DNA from 2 places in the Anaerotruncus sp. 80 genome. Region 1 is predicted to be linked to the other one. Evidence: riboswitches for the same ligand, from Rfam matches in the RefSeq annotation. Region 1 holds a riboswitch; the other holds the start of a gene.
What was found. A riboswitch is a leader RNA that binds a small molecule or an ion and turns the genes downstream of it on or off. The one in region 1 is predicted to bind glycine.

Region 1 (8,108 bases):
CTGTAACATATCAGGATTTCCCCAAAGAACTGTCTTGTGGAAATCTGGTACTCATTAATGATGGAAAAATTGTAATTAAAGTAACTGAAATTACAGATACCGATGTAAAGGGAATTGTTGTACACGGCGGGAAAATCAGCAACCATAAGGGAATTAACCTGCCCAACGTCAATTTGAATATGCAGTATCTCAGCGAGCAGGATAAAGCTGATATTTTGTTTGGTATCGCCAATGATGTGGATTATATTGCAGCATCCTTTGTACGTTCCGCTGGCGATGTGCGTGCAGTCAGGAGTCTGCTGGACGAAAATGGAGGCAAAGAAATTAAGCTGATTGCAAAGATAGAGAGCACACAGGGGATTGAAAATTTTGAGGAAATTCTGCAGTTGGCTGATGGCATTATGGTTGCCAGAGGAGATATGGGTGTGGAGGTAGCTTACGAAAAGCTGCCGGGCATTCAGAAGCGTTTTATCAGACGTTGTGTCCAGTCAGGCAAAATTGTAATTACTGCAACCCAAATGTTGGAATCTATGATTACAAGCCCGATTCCGACGAGAGCAGAGATTACTGACGTTGCTAATGCAGTTTTTGATGGAACAACAGCGGTCATGCTTTCTGGGGAGACAGCGGCGGGACGGTATCCGGTGGAAGCTGTGGCAACGATGGCAAAAATTGCGCAGCAGGCAGAAGCAGATCAGCCCACTGTGCCGGGAAGAGATACAGTATGGCATGAGATGGATGCAGAGGATGTGACGAATGCAGTGGGACATGCCGCCTGTACTTTGGCAAAAGATATCAAAGCTGGTGCAATTATGGCGATTACCAAGACTGGATATACAGCAAAGAGGATGTCTAAATTTCGTCCGACTATCAGAATTATTGGCGCCACTCCTTACGAGAAAACCTTCCACCAGTTGGCGCTGGTCTGGGGCGTATGTCCGATTATGGCAAACTATCGGTATGAGATTGAGGAGCTTTTTTCGCATTGTGTGCGTAAGGCTGTCAGTGCCGAACTTTTGAAACAGGGAGATAAGATTGTAATTACCGCAGGTTTACCTGTGGATGTGCCAGGAAATACTAATATTATTCGAGTTGTAGAGGCTTAAATAGTTGAAAAAGGTGACCTTGTGAAAGGTCACCTTAGCATTTTTATGTTGCTTCCGACGTATTTTTTTATTCTTTTTCGTCCACTTTTTAGTCTGCGAACCATAGCTTCATCGGAAATTGCCGCTATACCTGAATCAGTACATGGTATCAGTTGATATTTTCTGCCAGTATCGTCGTTGTTTGTAAAAACCCGCAGTGGATAATACCCTTCGTTGGAAAGGCGAACCTGACCGTTTTCTTTGGTAAGTGTCAGGGACATCATGATACCGTAGGATACTTCAATTCGTTTGGTCATATGGGAAATAAAGTTGCCCATGCCATAGATAACAGGTACTTGTTTACCTTTGGAACCGGTTATGATATCGTATTCCTGTACAGTGTGAGAATGGGAGCACAGAATATAATCGGCGCCGGCGTTTGCAATTTCTTTTGCAATTCTCTGCTGCTTAGGTGAAGAGGAATTTGTGAATTCAATACCGCTGTGGAAATAAATCAGTATATACTCAGCGCCTTCTTTCTTCTGAAGTGATACACAAAAAGGCATAGAAGGACGACTGCTGTAAAAATAAGTAGGATGATTTTCCAGTGTTCAAGTAGAGTTCGCATGATAGTTCCTTTCAATGTTTAGTTCAATATGATTCATTATAACATAAATTGAGGACTATATTGATGTTAATTTATGTAAATTATAAAAAGATAGGAAACTAAAAATATGAAAAACACAAGGAAAAAGCTGCTTCTTTTGAAGCAGCTAATAATATAACTAGTTAGTTCTTGTCGGTCATTCTTCGGATTCTTTTTCCGTTAAAAGTTTTTCGTACTCAGTAAAAATCGCGTCTTTAATTTTGGATCTAGTCTCGGAAAGTAGCGGATGCGCGATGTCTCTGAAGTCACCTTCTCCCATCTTTCTGCTAGGCATGGCAATGAATAGTCCGTTCTGTCCTTCAATAATCTTGATGTCATGTACTACGAATTCGTCATCAAATGTGATAGAGACCACGGCTTTCATTTTTCCTTCGTCGTTAATCTTACGGATTCTTACATCAGTTATGTTCATAATTGACCACCTTTCTTGCCGTATGGTGCCCATAAAGGCACTATTATTATATAACATTTTCCAGTGTGTGGCAATATTTAATAACTAAAATATCTGATTCTTTCAGGTTGTTTTAGGATGATTTGATTAAAAGTCGATATTCAATTTTGCGTAGAGGTCTTAGGCTCCTAGCTTAAGGTGTGCCTCTTTTTCAAAGAAGTCTTTGGTTTCTCTGGCAACAACGCCGCTGAGGGCAACCAGTGCAATCAGGTTCGGAATTGCCATTAGTCCGTTAAAAATATCAGCGATGGTCCATACTGCTTCAACGGTCAGGAATGGTCCAATCAGCACTGCAAAGATGTACAGCCATTTGTAAGTCATAAGAATGCCTTTTTTCTTGCCTGCCAGGTATTCCAGACATCTTTCTGAATAATAGTCCCAGCCAAGAATTGTTGTGAATGCAAAGAATGCGAGACACATCATCAGGATGAACGCACCTGTGCTCTGACTCCAAGGGAGCCCTTTGCCGAAAGCATACGCAGTACATTCTGCGCCTTCAAGACCCAGCTCAGTTGCTCCTGTAATAATCAGGGTAGTTCCTGTCATGGTACAGATGATGATAGTATCAATGAAAGTACCTGTCATAGAAATCAATCCCTGTCTTACGCTGGTCTTTGTCTGTGCTGCAGCAGCAGCAATTGGTGCGCTGCCAAGACCTGCCTCGTTGGAAAAAATTCCTCTTGCAACACCATTTTGAACGGCTACCATCATAGCACCAAGAGCGCCGCCTGCGACAGCTTTTAAGCCGAATGCGGACTGCACGATAGTGACGATGGCGGCAGGGAACGCTTTAATATTGTAAAGGATAATGGCAACACATACGACAACGTAAGTGATTGCCATAAATGGGACGATAATGGTGGTAACGCTGGAAATACGCTGGATACCCCCAATTACAACTAATGCTGTTGCAACTGCAACGATGATAGCTGTTGCAACTACTGCAATAGAGTATTCCGCTCCAAAAAGCGTCATGGTATGCTGACTGTTAGGATCCGCAAAGTTCTTTACAGCGGAGGCAATCCCGTTTACTTGTGTAATCGTACCGATTCCGAGAAGTCCTGCGCCGATTCCGAAAATCGCAAACAGCTTTGCAAGCCACTTCCAGCTTGTGCCCATACCTTTTTCGATGTAGTAGAAAGGACCACCCAGGGCATGTCCCTCTGCGTCGATGGTTCTGTACTTGATAGCGAGCACACCTTCGGAATACTTAGTTGCCATACCGAAGAAAGCTGCAACAATCATCCAGAACAGAGCGCCGGGACCGCCTGCAACAACGGCAGTGGCAACACCTACGATGTTTCCTGTACCGATGGTGGCTGCCATAGCGGTGCAAAATGCGCCGAAGCTGGTAACTTCACCTTCACCACCTTCTTTATTGCTGACCATAAACTTTAAGGCCTTTCCCAGTTTTCTGACTTGCAAAAGCTTAACACGGCAAGTCAAAAGGATACCAGTACCCATGATGAGCACGATGAGGGGAATGCCCCAGACGAAATCGTCTATGCTCTTGATTAATTCTGTGAAATTCATTGTTTCATCTCCTCTTTTTGATAATTTAAAGCAAAACAAAAGCCGAATTTAGTAAATTCGGCTCTGGAGGGATGACATAAGCTATTTAGATTGAACTATTGGCTCTGTCCTCTTTGCCTGAGATATCACGGATAGGCTGCTTAGACCTGCCCGCTTAAACCTTCGGCGACCTTTCGGTTCTCTCCAGAGAGATAGTTTTCTTTCAGACCGGCAGAATATCTTTGCCAGTCGACATGTAAACTAACGTACTAGAGTCTATCATACAAATTTAAGTTTGGCAAGGAATTTTTTGTACAAGGATACTTTCGCGCCTTTATTGTAGTAATAAGTTTTAGAAAGAAATAATCTCGAAAAAGTTTACAGCTATATTCTTCAACTTTTTTGTCAAATGGTAAACATTTTTGAGCGGAATATGTTATAATGATTCCAGAATAATTTTTACGGCGTTTCACAAGGTAGGAATCATTGAATCGCTCCTTTCGATTCAAGAGGGAAAGCGGAATAGTCGCGATATAATGATTCCAGAATAATTTTTACGGCGCTTCGTAAGGTCATTCACATAATTTTGGAAACAAGAGTCAAACTATGAGAATAGAGTAAATATAGATTAAATTTGGAGGAATAGGCAATGATTCAGCTGAGTGATTATAAAAATATACACTGTATTGGAATTGGAGGTGTAGGACTTTCTGCCATTGCAGAGATTTTACTGGCGAGAGGCTATCATGTTTCTGGCTCAGATATGAAGGCGTCAGATCTAACCGAGAATTTAAAAAGAAAAGGTGCAGAAATTTATATAGGCCATAGAGAATCGAATGTAGAAAATGCAGACCTGATTGTGTATTCTGCAGCCATAGCGGAAGAGAATCCGGAGATTGTCAGAGCTAGAGAAAAGAATATTCCGCTGGCAGGCAGAGCAGAGGTTTTGGGGACTTTAATGGATGATTTTGCAAACAGTATCGCGATTAGCGGGACCCACGGCAAGACTACAACCACTTCTATGGTTTCTTTAATTTTAAACAGTGCCAAGCTGGATCCGACCATCTTAGTCGGCGGCAATCTGGCTGAGATTGGCGGAAATGTAAAGGTTGGAGCGAGTCAGTACTTTGTAACAGAGGCGTGTGAATATAGAGATAGTTTTTTGGAACTTCGTCCTAAAATCGAAGTCATTTTGAATATCGACTCGGATCATTTGGATTACTTTAAGGATATCGACCATATCGTAAGCTCCTTTGACCGATTTGCTAAGGCAGTGCCGGAAGATGGAAAAATAATTGCATATGATGCAAATCCTTTTGTCAGCAAAATTATCAAGGACATCCCTGGTGCCATCACCTATGGTTATAACGAAAGCTGCACCTATCATATTGCAGACGTGTCTTTTGACAGTGAAGGCATGCCTGTTTTTAATGTAAATTATCAGGGCGAAAATTTAGGTACAGTGAAGCTGAGAGTACCGGGTGAACACAATATTCTCAATGCGGTGGGGGCTTTTGCCTGCTGCCATCAGTTGGGGGTGGATTCAAAAATCATTATAGAAACTTTGGGCGCATTTAAGGGAACTCAAAGGCGCTTTGATATTGTTGGCACCACAGAAAATGGTGTTAAACTGGTAGACGATTATGCGCACCATCCGACGGAAATTAAGGCAACTTTGGCTGCGGCTCATAATATCCCGCACAATAAGCTGTGGTGCTTATTTCAGCCTCACACATATACGAGAACATTAGCTTTGTTCAATGATTTTGCTGCCTCCTTCGAAGAGGCGGATGTTTTGCTGCTTGCAGATATTTATGCGGCGAGAGAAAAGGATATCTATAAGATTTCATCTGAGGAACTTGCTGGAGAAATTAAGAAAGAACATCCTGACAAAAAGGTTTATTATATGAGCAGCTTTGAAGAAATTGCAAACTATGTAAAGAAGAATGCAGAAGCTGGAGATTTAGTTATCACCATGGGAGCAGGAGATATTTACAAGGTTGGCGATTTAATTATGGAGAGGTAAAGAGGAGTAAGATGACATATTTAGATTATAAAGAAAAGGAAGCCCTGCGCAAGCAGGTTGCTATTCGCCATCTGGAAAATGGGGTGGAGTTCGTCGATATCAACACTGCGTATATCGACGAAACGGTTACCATCGGTGCCGGCACCTTGATTGGTCCTTGCGTGACTTTGGAAGGGCAGACTTTTATCGGAGAGGGCTGCACCATTTATCAGAATACGAGAATTAAGGATTCTGTCATCTCTGACGGTGCGTCCGTGCAGAGTTCAGTGATTATGGAGAGTAAAGTGGGAAAAGGTACCAAAGTGGGACCTTTTGCCTATCTCAGACCGGGCTGCACCATTGGTGAAAACTGCAAGGTCGGAGATTTTGTGGAGGTCAAGAATTCGTCTCTTGGAGACGGTTCAAAAGCATCTCATCTGACTTACATAGGGGATTCAGACGTCGGAAGAGATGTGAATATAGGTTGCGGTGTGGTATTTGTCAACTATGACGGAACAAACAAGCATCGCTCAAACATTGGGGACGGAGCATTTATTGGCTGCAATACCAATCTGGTATCGCCGGTTTCTGTGGAAGACGGCGCATACATTGCTGCCGGAAGCACTATTACAGAAGATGTTCCGAAAGATTCTCTTGCAATTGCAAGGCAAAGACAGCGGAACATCGAAGGCTGGGCACGGGAAAAGGGATTATACAAAAAGAAATAATAAGTAACATGATTGGCAACAATCGAAGAAAGAAAGAGGTACAAAACATGAAAAACGGCGTTTTTTCGGATTTTAAAGTGTTTTCCGGAAATTCACACACGAAGCTGGCAGAAGAAATCGCATCTATTATGGGTAAGCCGCTGGGTAAAGCTACAGTAACAAAATTCAGTGATGGCGAGATTTCTGTCAATCTTTGGGAATCAGTCAGAGGAATCGATGTTTACATCGTGCAGTCAACTTGTGACCCGGTAAACGATAATCTGATGGAGCTGCTCATCATGATTGATGCCATGAAGAGAGCTTCTGCCGGAAGAATTAATGCGGTAATTCCGTATTATGGATACGCAAGACAGGACAGAAAAGCTAAGGCAAGAGATCCAATTACAGCAAAGCTTGTGGCAAATCTTCTGGTTGCAGCAGGTGCTGACAGAGTGGTTTCTATGGACTTACATGCAAATCAGATTCAGGGATATTTCGACATCCCAGTTGATCATCTGGTTGGAATGCCGATTCTGGCAAGATATTTTAAAGATAAAGCACTGGAAGATGTCTGTGTTGTATCGCCAGATCACGGCAGCGTAACTCGCGCAAGAAACATGGCGCAGTACTTAAATTGCCCGATTGCTATTGTAGATAAGAGAAGACCGGAGCCGAACAAGAGTGAGATTATGAACATTATCGGTAATATTGACGGCAAGAACTGCATTATTCTTGATGACATGATTGACACTGCAGGTACCATCTCCAATGCAGCAAATGCAATCAAGGAACTGGGAGCAAAGGCAGTTTATGCTTGTGCAACGCACCCGGTATTATCAGGACCTGCTGTTGAGAGACTGGAACAGTCCGTCATTGAAGAGCTGGTTCTCTTAAATACCATTCCAATGCCGGAAGAAAAGAAACTGGACAAGATGACTTTCTTGTCCGTTGCACCTCTTTTTGCAGAAGCCATGACGAGAATTTTCACCAATGGTTCTGTAAGTAAATTATTCGACTAATTTTCATGTAAAGGAATATAATTTGTTATGTATGTGATAGCAGGACTGGGAAATCCCGGAAAAAAATACGAAAACACCAGACATAATATGGGGTTTATTACCGTAGACCAGCTGGCAATAAAACATGACATAAAAGTAGATAAACTGAAATTTAAGGCGCTGGTCGGCGAAGGAAGAATCGCCGGCCAGAAGGTCCTTCTGGTAAAGCCACAGACCTATATGAATCTAAGTGGGGAGTCCATTCGCCAGGTCATGCACTTTTATAAGTTGGATCCCGAGAAACTCATTGTGATTTACGATGATATTGATATCGAATTGGGAGCCCTGCGCATTCGAAAATTCGGAAGTGCGGGTACTCACAATGGAATGAAATCAGTCGTCTATCAGCTGCAGTCTGACCGCTTTCCGAGAATCAGAATCGGAATCGGAAGCCAGAAAAAGGGAGACCTTGTGGATTTTGTAATTGGAGGATTTTCAAAGGAAGAAGTGCCAGTGCTGGAAGAGACGGTAACCAAGGCGGTCAGTGCAATTGAATGCATCTTAGAGGAGGATGTAGATATTGCTATGAACCGATATAACACAAAAAAGGCAAGACCGAAGAAGGAAGAACATGAATAATAAGGGAATCATTAATATTTCAGGAATCTCTGAAAGCAGATGTG
Region 2 (8,108 bases), on a different contig from region 1:
TCACTCCCGACCCGAATTTAAAGGAAAAATACACAAAATTCATTGTAAAATAGAGAGAGCGACATGAACAGAAAAGAACTCGCAGTAAATCTGCACCACAAAAAATTCAACTGTGCCCAAGCTGTAGTCTGTGCCTTTGCGGATACCTTGGACTGTGACACAAAGACAATCTTTAAGCTGGCAGAAGCCTTTGGAAACGGAATGAGCACCCGCGGTACGTGCGGCGCAGTTTCCGCCATGGCGATGGTCATCGGCATGAAAGAATCCGACGGCGAATTGGATAATCCCAAGACAAAAGTAAACTGTTATAAGCTGATGAAAAAAGCGACCGAAATGTTTACTGCCAAAAACCAGTCTGTCATCTGCCGTGAACTCAAAGGACTTGACGGCGGCATCCCTCTTAGAAGCTGCGATGGCTGCATCGAAGATGCTGCTGCAATTTTGGATGAGCTGCTTTTTGACAACATGGAATAAACTTTTTTCACGAATTTTACAGGCAATGCAATTCTCTTTTGCTGCCTGTTCTTTTTTTGAGGAATATCTCACGATAATTCCCAAAATTACGCAGGTTTTAAGATTCGACTCACGTGGTATGAACACAACATTAAATTCATGTCATTAGGCACGTATAATCCAAATTCCATCATTAAGGAGGAAACAAATATGATTCGTAAAATTATTCAAATAGACAGTGAGAAGTGCAACGGCTGCGGGGCTTGTGCCGCTGCTTGTCACGAAGGCGCAATCGGCATGGTTGGCGGAAAAGCCAAACTGCTGCGCGACGACTACTGTGACGGTCTTGGCGACTGTCTTCCCACATGTCCAACGAACGCAATCACCTTTGTGGAGCGCGAAGCCGCTGCCTATGATGAGGAAGCAGTGAAAGCAAACATGATGACAAAAAAACTGGCAATCGAACTGCAAAACCTGCAGGCAAGCTGTCAGGGAGATTGCGCAGGCGGCGGCACTGATACAGACAGTGCTTCTGCGGGCAACAGCAAATCCGCTGCTTCAAAACTGACAAACTGGCCAGTACAGATAAAGTTGGCACCTCTTTCCGCACCATATTTTGACAAAGCAAATCTTCTGATTGCGGCAGACTGCACCGCCTATGCTTACGCAAAATTCCACGAGCAGTTTATGACAGGTCGCGTAACGCTGATTGGCTGTCCAAAGCTGGATGGTGTAGATTACAGCGAGAAGCTCAGTGAAGTCCTGCGGCGCAACAACATCTCCTCGGTCTCAGTGCTCCGTATGGAGGTCCCTTGCTGCGGCGGACTTGAGACTGCGGTTTCCCGTGCGATTTCTGCCAGCGGAAAATTTCTTCCATATCAGGTAGTGACGATTTCTGCAGAAGGTGATATACTATAAAACGAAGTTACAGCGAAGTTTTAGTTAATATGGAGTTATCCGCAAGTGAAAAAGATTTTAGTCATCGGCTCTACAGTTGCCGATATCATCATCAATCTGGACTTTCTGCCCACTACGGCACAGGATGTCCACGTTAAATCGCAATCCATGTCTCTGGGCGGCTGCGCACACAACGTAGCGGACATGATTCGTCATTTCGGCGTGCCTTACACACTGTTTTCTCCAGTGGGTACAGGACTTTACGGAGATTTCGTCCGCAATCAGCTGGCCTCAAAAGGACTGGCTTCACCTATGCCAACGCCGGATATGGCAAATGGATGCTGCTACTGCTTTGTGGAAGAAAGCGGCGAGCGAACCTTTATTGTAGACCATGGCGCAGAGTATCTCTTTTACAAAGAGTGGTTTGACATGCTGAATCTGTCAAAGCTACAGTGTGCCTACATCTGCGGTCTAGAAATAGAAGATAAGACAGGCAGCACTATCGTAGATTTTCTAGAAACCAGCGGGCTGCCGGTGTTCTACGCACCCGGTCCTCGAATCTGTCTCATTGACGATGCATTAATGGAACGAATTTTTGCACTACGCCCAATACTCCACTTAAACGAGGACGAAATTTGTCGTTATACTGGCTGTGTTGCTATTTCCGATGCTGCCGCGGTATTACATAAAAAAACGCAAAATACCATCATCATTACCAACGGTGCCAACGGCGCTTACTATTTCGATGGAACTGCAGGCGGCGAGGGTCTTGTACACGTAGCACCGGTGCCTGCCGAAAAAATCGTTGACACCATCGGTGCTGGCGACGGTCACTGCGGCGCAGTGATGGCAGGGCTTTCCATGGGACTTTCCATGTACGATGCTATCGCAAAGGCTAACGCTGCCTCCTCTCTGGTGGTATCCAACAAAGGCGGCGTCCTATCCGATGAAGAGTTCAAAGCAGGCGGAATCCTGTAATAAAAAGCGAAGCTGTCTTGATTACAATTAGACAGCTCCTTTATATTCCACATTACCTGTCGCTTGTACCGACACCCGGTTTCGGCAGACTCCATCTGAACTTTGCAGCCAGAAGCCGCAGCACCAAAACAATGACAACTCCTGCGATAATTGATACGCCCTGCCCAAAGGGCTCCCACATCAAAGAGCAAATCACTGCACCAATCAGAGAAGCGCTGGCATAAAAATGCTTTACGAAGATATAAGGCGGATCCTGTGCCATAACATCGCGGAGCACACCTCCCCCAACACCTGTCACCGCTCCGACAAAAATCATCAGAAACAAACTAAAATCTGTAGAAACACTATAAGCTGTTTCGATTCCTACAACAGTAAAAATGCCCAGACCCACAGAATCCATCCAAAGCATTATCAAATCATAATAATTCTGCCTTTTAGAAAAGAGCCTTTGCATCCAAGGAGTGCAGACAATTAATGCCGTTCCTATCGCTACGATAGCATAAATTGGATTCTGAAATGTCTTTGGCGGTGTAATCCCTAAGATTAAGTCGCGAATCACACCACCGCCCACTGCTGTAGTAAGACCTAAGATAGAAATGCCTAAAATGTCCATGCCCTTGCGAATACCGGTCATGGCGCCAGAAACAGAAAAAGCAACAGTTCCAATAATTTCGAGAATAAAAGAAATATATGCAGACACAAAAACCACCTCCAAGCGTATCTTGCATGAGTAAATGAGATAGAATATTACACTCTGTCTTTTTACCTGAAAGATTCTTCCGCCCCTTCACGGGCAGAGTTGCTTCATCGGTGGTTTCTTTTTACACTTTCCAGAGGTCTGTCCGGAAACGGTCCTGTTGCCTGAGAGTTTTGCCCCTTCGGCGGCACGGCGCTAGCCTTAAGCCCATGCGCTCTCCCGATTCCATCATCCAGATAAACAAAGTATACCATATAAAAAAAATGCTTGTCAACGGGGATTTTCCTCACCAGAATATGTGCGAATGCCTGTAAAAAGGAGGGCACTGTCTTCAGAATCTCTGGTTTAATGTTCTCTTCTCTTTAAAAGTTCTGTTTCCAAACGATTTACACGAAGAAGCAGCATTTCTCTTTCCTGGTTTACTTTCAAAGCTTCATCGAGTTTTCTATCCAAGCTCAAATGCCCCTCTGCTATAACTGCTATATTTCTGTTTACTTCTCTTTCCAATGTGATTTTAATCTCTCGGATATCCTTAGTAAATCTTTCGTCCATCTCCGAAACTCTTGTGTCGAGACACGTCACCTTTTCGTCAAGGTCCGATACCTTCTCGTCGAGGCACGTCACCTTCTCGTCAAGGCACGTCACCTTCTCGTCAAGGCACGTCACCTTCTCGTCAAGACACGATACCTTCTCGTCGAGATATGTCACTTTATTATCAAGACTGTTTAATTTCTCTTCCATCCTCTCTAATTTGTCCAAAATCATCCTAGTTTCTTCTGTCATTATAATGCTTCCCTTCTCCTGTCATGCAACTAAGTCTTACGTTGGATTTTTATTATAGCATAAAGACGGTTACTCTACAATTCCCAAGATTTTCTGAAAATGTTTGCACCCTTTTACAGAATTTCTATGACCCCCAATTCATCTCACAATGTATATAAAACGCCGAAGCGCTTGTCTCCGACGTAATTCAATCTTCTATGGTGGACCCGATGGGGATTGAACCCACGGCCTCTGCGTTGCGAACGCAGCGCTCTCCCAGCTGAGCTACGGGCCCATAAAAGGGAGATATCTCCCTTAATTCTTATAATTCCTCTCTGATTCTGCGCAAACTCCGACCTAGTCTGTTAATCGCATTGATTCTGCGCACAACTGCATAAGCATTTTCTTCCCTATAAAGCAAAATGTCACTCAAAGTTGTATTCAAATCATTGCATAGCGTATCGACCTCACGCAAGAAGTCGTCTTTACTCATTACCACAATTCCTGCCGGCAATTCTTCAATCTCATATTGATACTCCATGCCAAACAGCTCCAATACCTTCGCCGACAGCTGTATCTTGATTTCGTTTAAATGCAGTTCATAAAAGCCTTCCGTTGCTGCAGCTTTTGTTCTGCATGCCTGAACGGTCTCATGGATTTGCTCAAAACAATCATCAAGCTCCTTGTATTCCATGTTCATAGCTTTCCAGTAAAAATCCAGCTGATTCAACGTTCTGGAAATCAAATCTTTCAGTTTCTTGGCTGCGGACTCCTCCAGAATCTCTCCGACATTTTTCAGGCAGTCCTCAGCAATGGAGGTTTTCAATTCCTCTACGCCAGCACCCGTTTTAGCGCTGACAGGAAACATTGCTACAGAGTCAACACCCATCAGCTGACAGAGAAGTTTCTGGCAGTACTGCACATAAGCCTGTAAATCCGCTTCTCCAACCACATCAATCTTATTTACAGCAAAATAAAATTTCCCTGCAAATTCTTTGGTACTCTGCAGAAAATCAATCTCAATCTGATTAATGGGACTGTCCACTGACAGCAGGAAAATCACCGCATCACTTTCCTTCATGTAGTGATATGCCGTTTCCGTGTTATTTTTATGAAAAGAACCAACGCCAGGCGTATCCACAAAGGTTAAACCATCTTTGAGAAACTCCGATGGCGTACGCAAAATCACCGAATCCACTCCTAACCTGTTATCCGCATTTTCCTGCTCGCTAATAAATGCTGAAAGCTCTTCAAACTCAATCGGTGTCACCACGCCATTTTGAAAATGCACCTCACACCCTTTATCTCCATAAACAACACGAGTAACAGCCGATGTAATAGGTACAATGCCGACAGGCAAAATCTCAGCCCCCAAAATCGCATTGGAAAGGCTGCTCTTTCCTCTCTTAAACTGACCGATGATCGATACCGTCATATCTCTTTTTTGCAATTTATCAATTAAAGTCCGCACTTCTTTCGCCTGCCCGCTGCAGGCTCCATCCGCTGCAAGCAGTTCATATACGCTCTGACTTTGCTCTAAAACTTTTCCGCTCATTAAAATGTTTCTCCTAATAAATTACTGACTTTTTCAGTATATCACAGGAAATTATGCAGTGCAATACAAACCGGCGCATAGACACGGCAAACGCGCGAAAAGTATCACGAACCATCAATACTGACAAATGATAGCAGCATACAGAATTTTGTCAGCAAATCGTGAAAAAAGCCATCCTAATAGGCTGAAATCCTGACAGAACTGACAAAAATCTAAAAAGCTGTCAGTTTTGTCTGTTCCAGAAAAGCACTAAACGTTTCTCGTGGGTTTGCCCTGCCGCACAGAACATTCCTATCTTCTCCTTGCAATACAGCTCCATTCTTGTCATTGTTTGAATGTTATATATTGGCATAGCATATATCTTCTAAATTTTCAAGTATTCCATTTGTAATGATGTATACTGTTAGTTCCTCTCTCATATATATAGGCATATCAAGGAGTGTGTCTATGACCTTTGGAAAAGTAAAACAAAATATCATGGTACTGGCCGTATCTAATCTGATTATCGGTCTAATTGAATTTATTTTCAACATATATCTAACCAGAATTCTCGGCGCAGAAGGCCTCGGTCTCTTAAGCCTGATAGCTCCCATCAACTGCCTTTTTCTTTCCTTTATGACAGAGGGCATCGTTGTTACCATGTCTAAAATTTCCGCAAAAAACCAGCATTTTGCAGCCTATACCGAAATGAATCAGTCTGTAAAAATCGCTACCTGTGCCAGCTTTTTCTGGTCTGTTTTTCTTGTTGGTATCGTTTTAATTACCGCAAAGCCTATCGCCTCCGGTTTTCTTGGCGACAGCAAGCTTGTTTATCCCATCCTCGCTACCTGTCCTTTAATGATTTTAATGTCCATCTCTAACATCACTAAGGGACACTTTCTGGGACTTACAAAGATAAGAATTCCCTCTGCAATCAACATCAGTGAAAAAATTCTGCGCTTTCCTATTTTATACCTTCTTATACGATTCTGCCTCAATCGGTTTGATTTTCCTGCAGTAACTCTGGTTTATCTGTGTTACGCCATCGGAGAAATGCAAAGCGTCTTACTGCTGCTGCTATATTATAAAAAAACTAAGCCGAAAGTTAAAACACCTATGCCAACGCGAAAAGAAATTTCCAATGTTCTCCTTTCACTGGCAAAAGGCGCTGCACCTATCTGCCTGACCCAGTGCCTTTTAGAAGGAGTTAATGCCTTTTCCTCTGTCATTGTAAAACTGCGGCTATGCACCTGCGGCTATCCAACCTCCGAAGCGTTGTCACTGCTGGGACAGTATAAGGGTATGGTCTTTCCCCTTATCAACTACCCCATGATTCTGGTGGGTGCAGTTTGCTCAATCGTGGTTCCTAAAATATCTACTATGGCCGCTGCTGGAAAAGAAAAATTTGTCGGCAGACTCATTACACGAACCTTGGCACTTTCCTTTTTTATTGGAATTTTAACTTGTGCCGTCTTTTTCTTTTTCGCAGATTCCATGGGACAATTTTTCTATAAACAGGACAATTTAGGACTGATGATCCGCCTTGCCGGACTGCTGGCGCCCCTTTTATATATGACAGCCTCCACAACCAGTCTGCTTATTGGAATTGGCTGCGAGGGTCAATCTTTCCGCAATTCGCTGTTTCAACAATTGCTGCTTTTGATATTTCTAATTATCTTTACTGGGATTCCTGCACTGAATATTTACGGATATCTGATTGCCATTGCGCTTTCCAATATAATTCTACTTTCCAAGAATTTACATGCATTAAGATTACATAAAAAAGAACATGACCTTCCTTAAAAGGACAGCCATGTTCATGTTCTGTTAATTTTCAGCATACACCGCAATGTTTTCTTCAATCCTGCTTTTCACCATCTGGGCAATTTCAGTTGTTTTTTTGCCCGCATATTCCTCATAATAGATTGGCTTTAATATATGCACCTGCACTGTAATAAACCCCGGTACATTTCTGTCAAATGGCTTATATGCGTCAATCAAAGCTACAGGAACGACAGGACATTTCGCCTTGACCGCCGCTTTAAAACTACCTCCCTTAAACTCCAGCAGCTGATTTCCGTTTCTGCTTCTTGTCCCCTCAGCAAAGATAATACAGTTTTCGCCCTGCATTACACGATGACTTACTTCGTTGATTACTCTAAGGGACTGTTTCACATCGCGTCTGTCCATAGGAAGCGCATTCATACAGGTAAAAATCTGCTTTACACCGGGGATTTTCATTAGTTCCTGCTTCATGACAGGACAAATTGGTCTCTGGCAGGCTTCAATCATTGCAAAACCATCAAAAATTCCCTGATGATTGGGATAAAAAATATACCCATCCTTCTCCGGAATATTCTCTCTTCCATAGACTTTGATATCCAAATTTCCGCTGATTTTGGCACGCTCTACAATATACTGCAGCGGCCGCAGCTTTTCCTCTCCGCTATAGCGTTCCGGATGTGCCGCATACCAGTAAATTCTACCAAAAATTGACGGTACACGAAAAATATTCTTTAAAATAATTTTTGTCAATCGATTCATTTCATTTCTCTAGCTTTCTGATTTTTTGCTTCTGATATACTCCGAGATGGAAAAAAAGCAGGTGTTCAACCTGCTTTTCATTGGTGGAGAATAGGGGGTTCGAACCCCTGACCTTTTGACTGCCAGTCAAACGCGCTCCCAGCTGCGCCAATCCCCCACGCTTATGATTCGATTATAGCTCAGTTTCAGTCTTATTGCAAGTATATTCATGGAGCGGGCAATGGGAGTCGAACCCACCTCCTC

Region 2: it holds a riboswitch for glycine, as region 1 does, so the genes downstream of both, D1155_RS02670 (TRIC cation channel family protein) here and D1155_RS14175 (sodium:alanine symporter family protein) in region 1, are expected to answer to the same signal.

What each region holds. Positions count from the first base shown of each region.
Region 1 covers NZ_QWES01000037.1:7,496-15,603, forward strand. The annotation lists gene pyk (pyruvate kinase) at 1-1,106, shown strand, start outside; gene D1155_RS14165 (CapA family protein) at 1,136-1,651, opposite strand; gene spoVG (septation regulator SpoVG) at 1,889-2,164, opposite strand; gene D1155_RS14175 (sodium:alanine symporter family protein) at 2,324-3,736, opposite strand; glycine riboswitch at 3,831-3,933, opposite strand; gene murC (UDP-N-acetylmuramate--L-alanine ligase) at 4,365-5,741, shown strand; gene D1155_RS14185 (UDP-N-acetylglucosamine diphosphorylase) at 5,753-6,448, shown strand; gene D1155_RS14190 (ribose-phosphate diphosphokinase) at 6,496-7,446, shown strand; gene pth (aminoacyl-tRNA hydrolase) at 7,474-8,064, shown strand; gene mfd (transcription-repair coupling factor) at 8,057-8,108, shown strand, end outside.
Region 2 covers NZ_QWES01000003.1:70,943-79,050, reverse strand. The annotation lists gene D1155_RS02690 (2-oxo acid dehydrogenase subunit E2) at 1-53, shown strand, start outside; gene D1155_RS02685 (C-GCAxxG-C-C family protein) at 64-474, shown strand; gene D1155_RS02680 (4Fe-4S binding protein) at 664-1,371, shown strand; gene D1155_RS02675 (PfkB family carbohydrate kinase) at 1,417-2,328, shown strand; gene D1155_RS02670 (TRIC cation channel family protein) at 2,381-3,028, opposite strand; glycine riboswitch at 3,168-3,257, opposite strand; gene D1155_RS02665 (hypothetical protein) at 3,371-3,808, opposite strand; tRNA gene D1155_RS02660 (tRNA-Ala) at 4,007-4,082, opposite strand; gene D1155_RS02655 (dynamin family protein) at 4,110-5,342, opposite strand; gene D1155_RS02650 (oligosaccharide flippase family protein) at 5,790-7,124, shown strand; gene D1155_RS02645 (lysophospholipid acyltransferase family protein) at 7,149-7,865, opposite strand; tRNA gene D1155_RS02640 (tRNA-Ala) at 7,947-8,022, opposite strand; tRNA gene D1155_RS02635 (tRNA-Gly) at 8,075-8,108, opposite strand, start outside.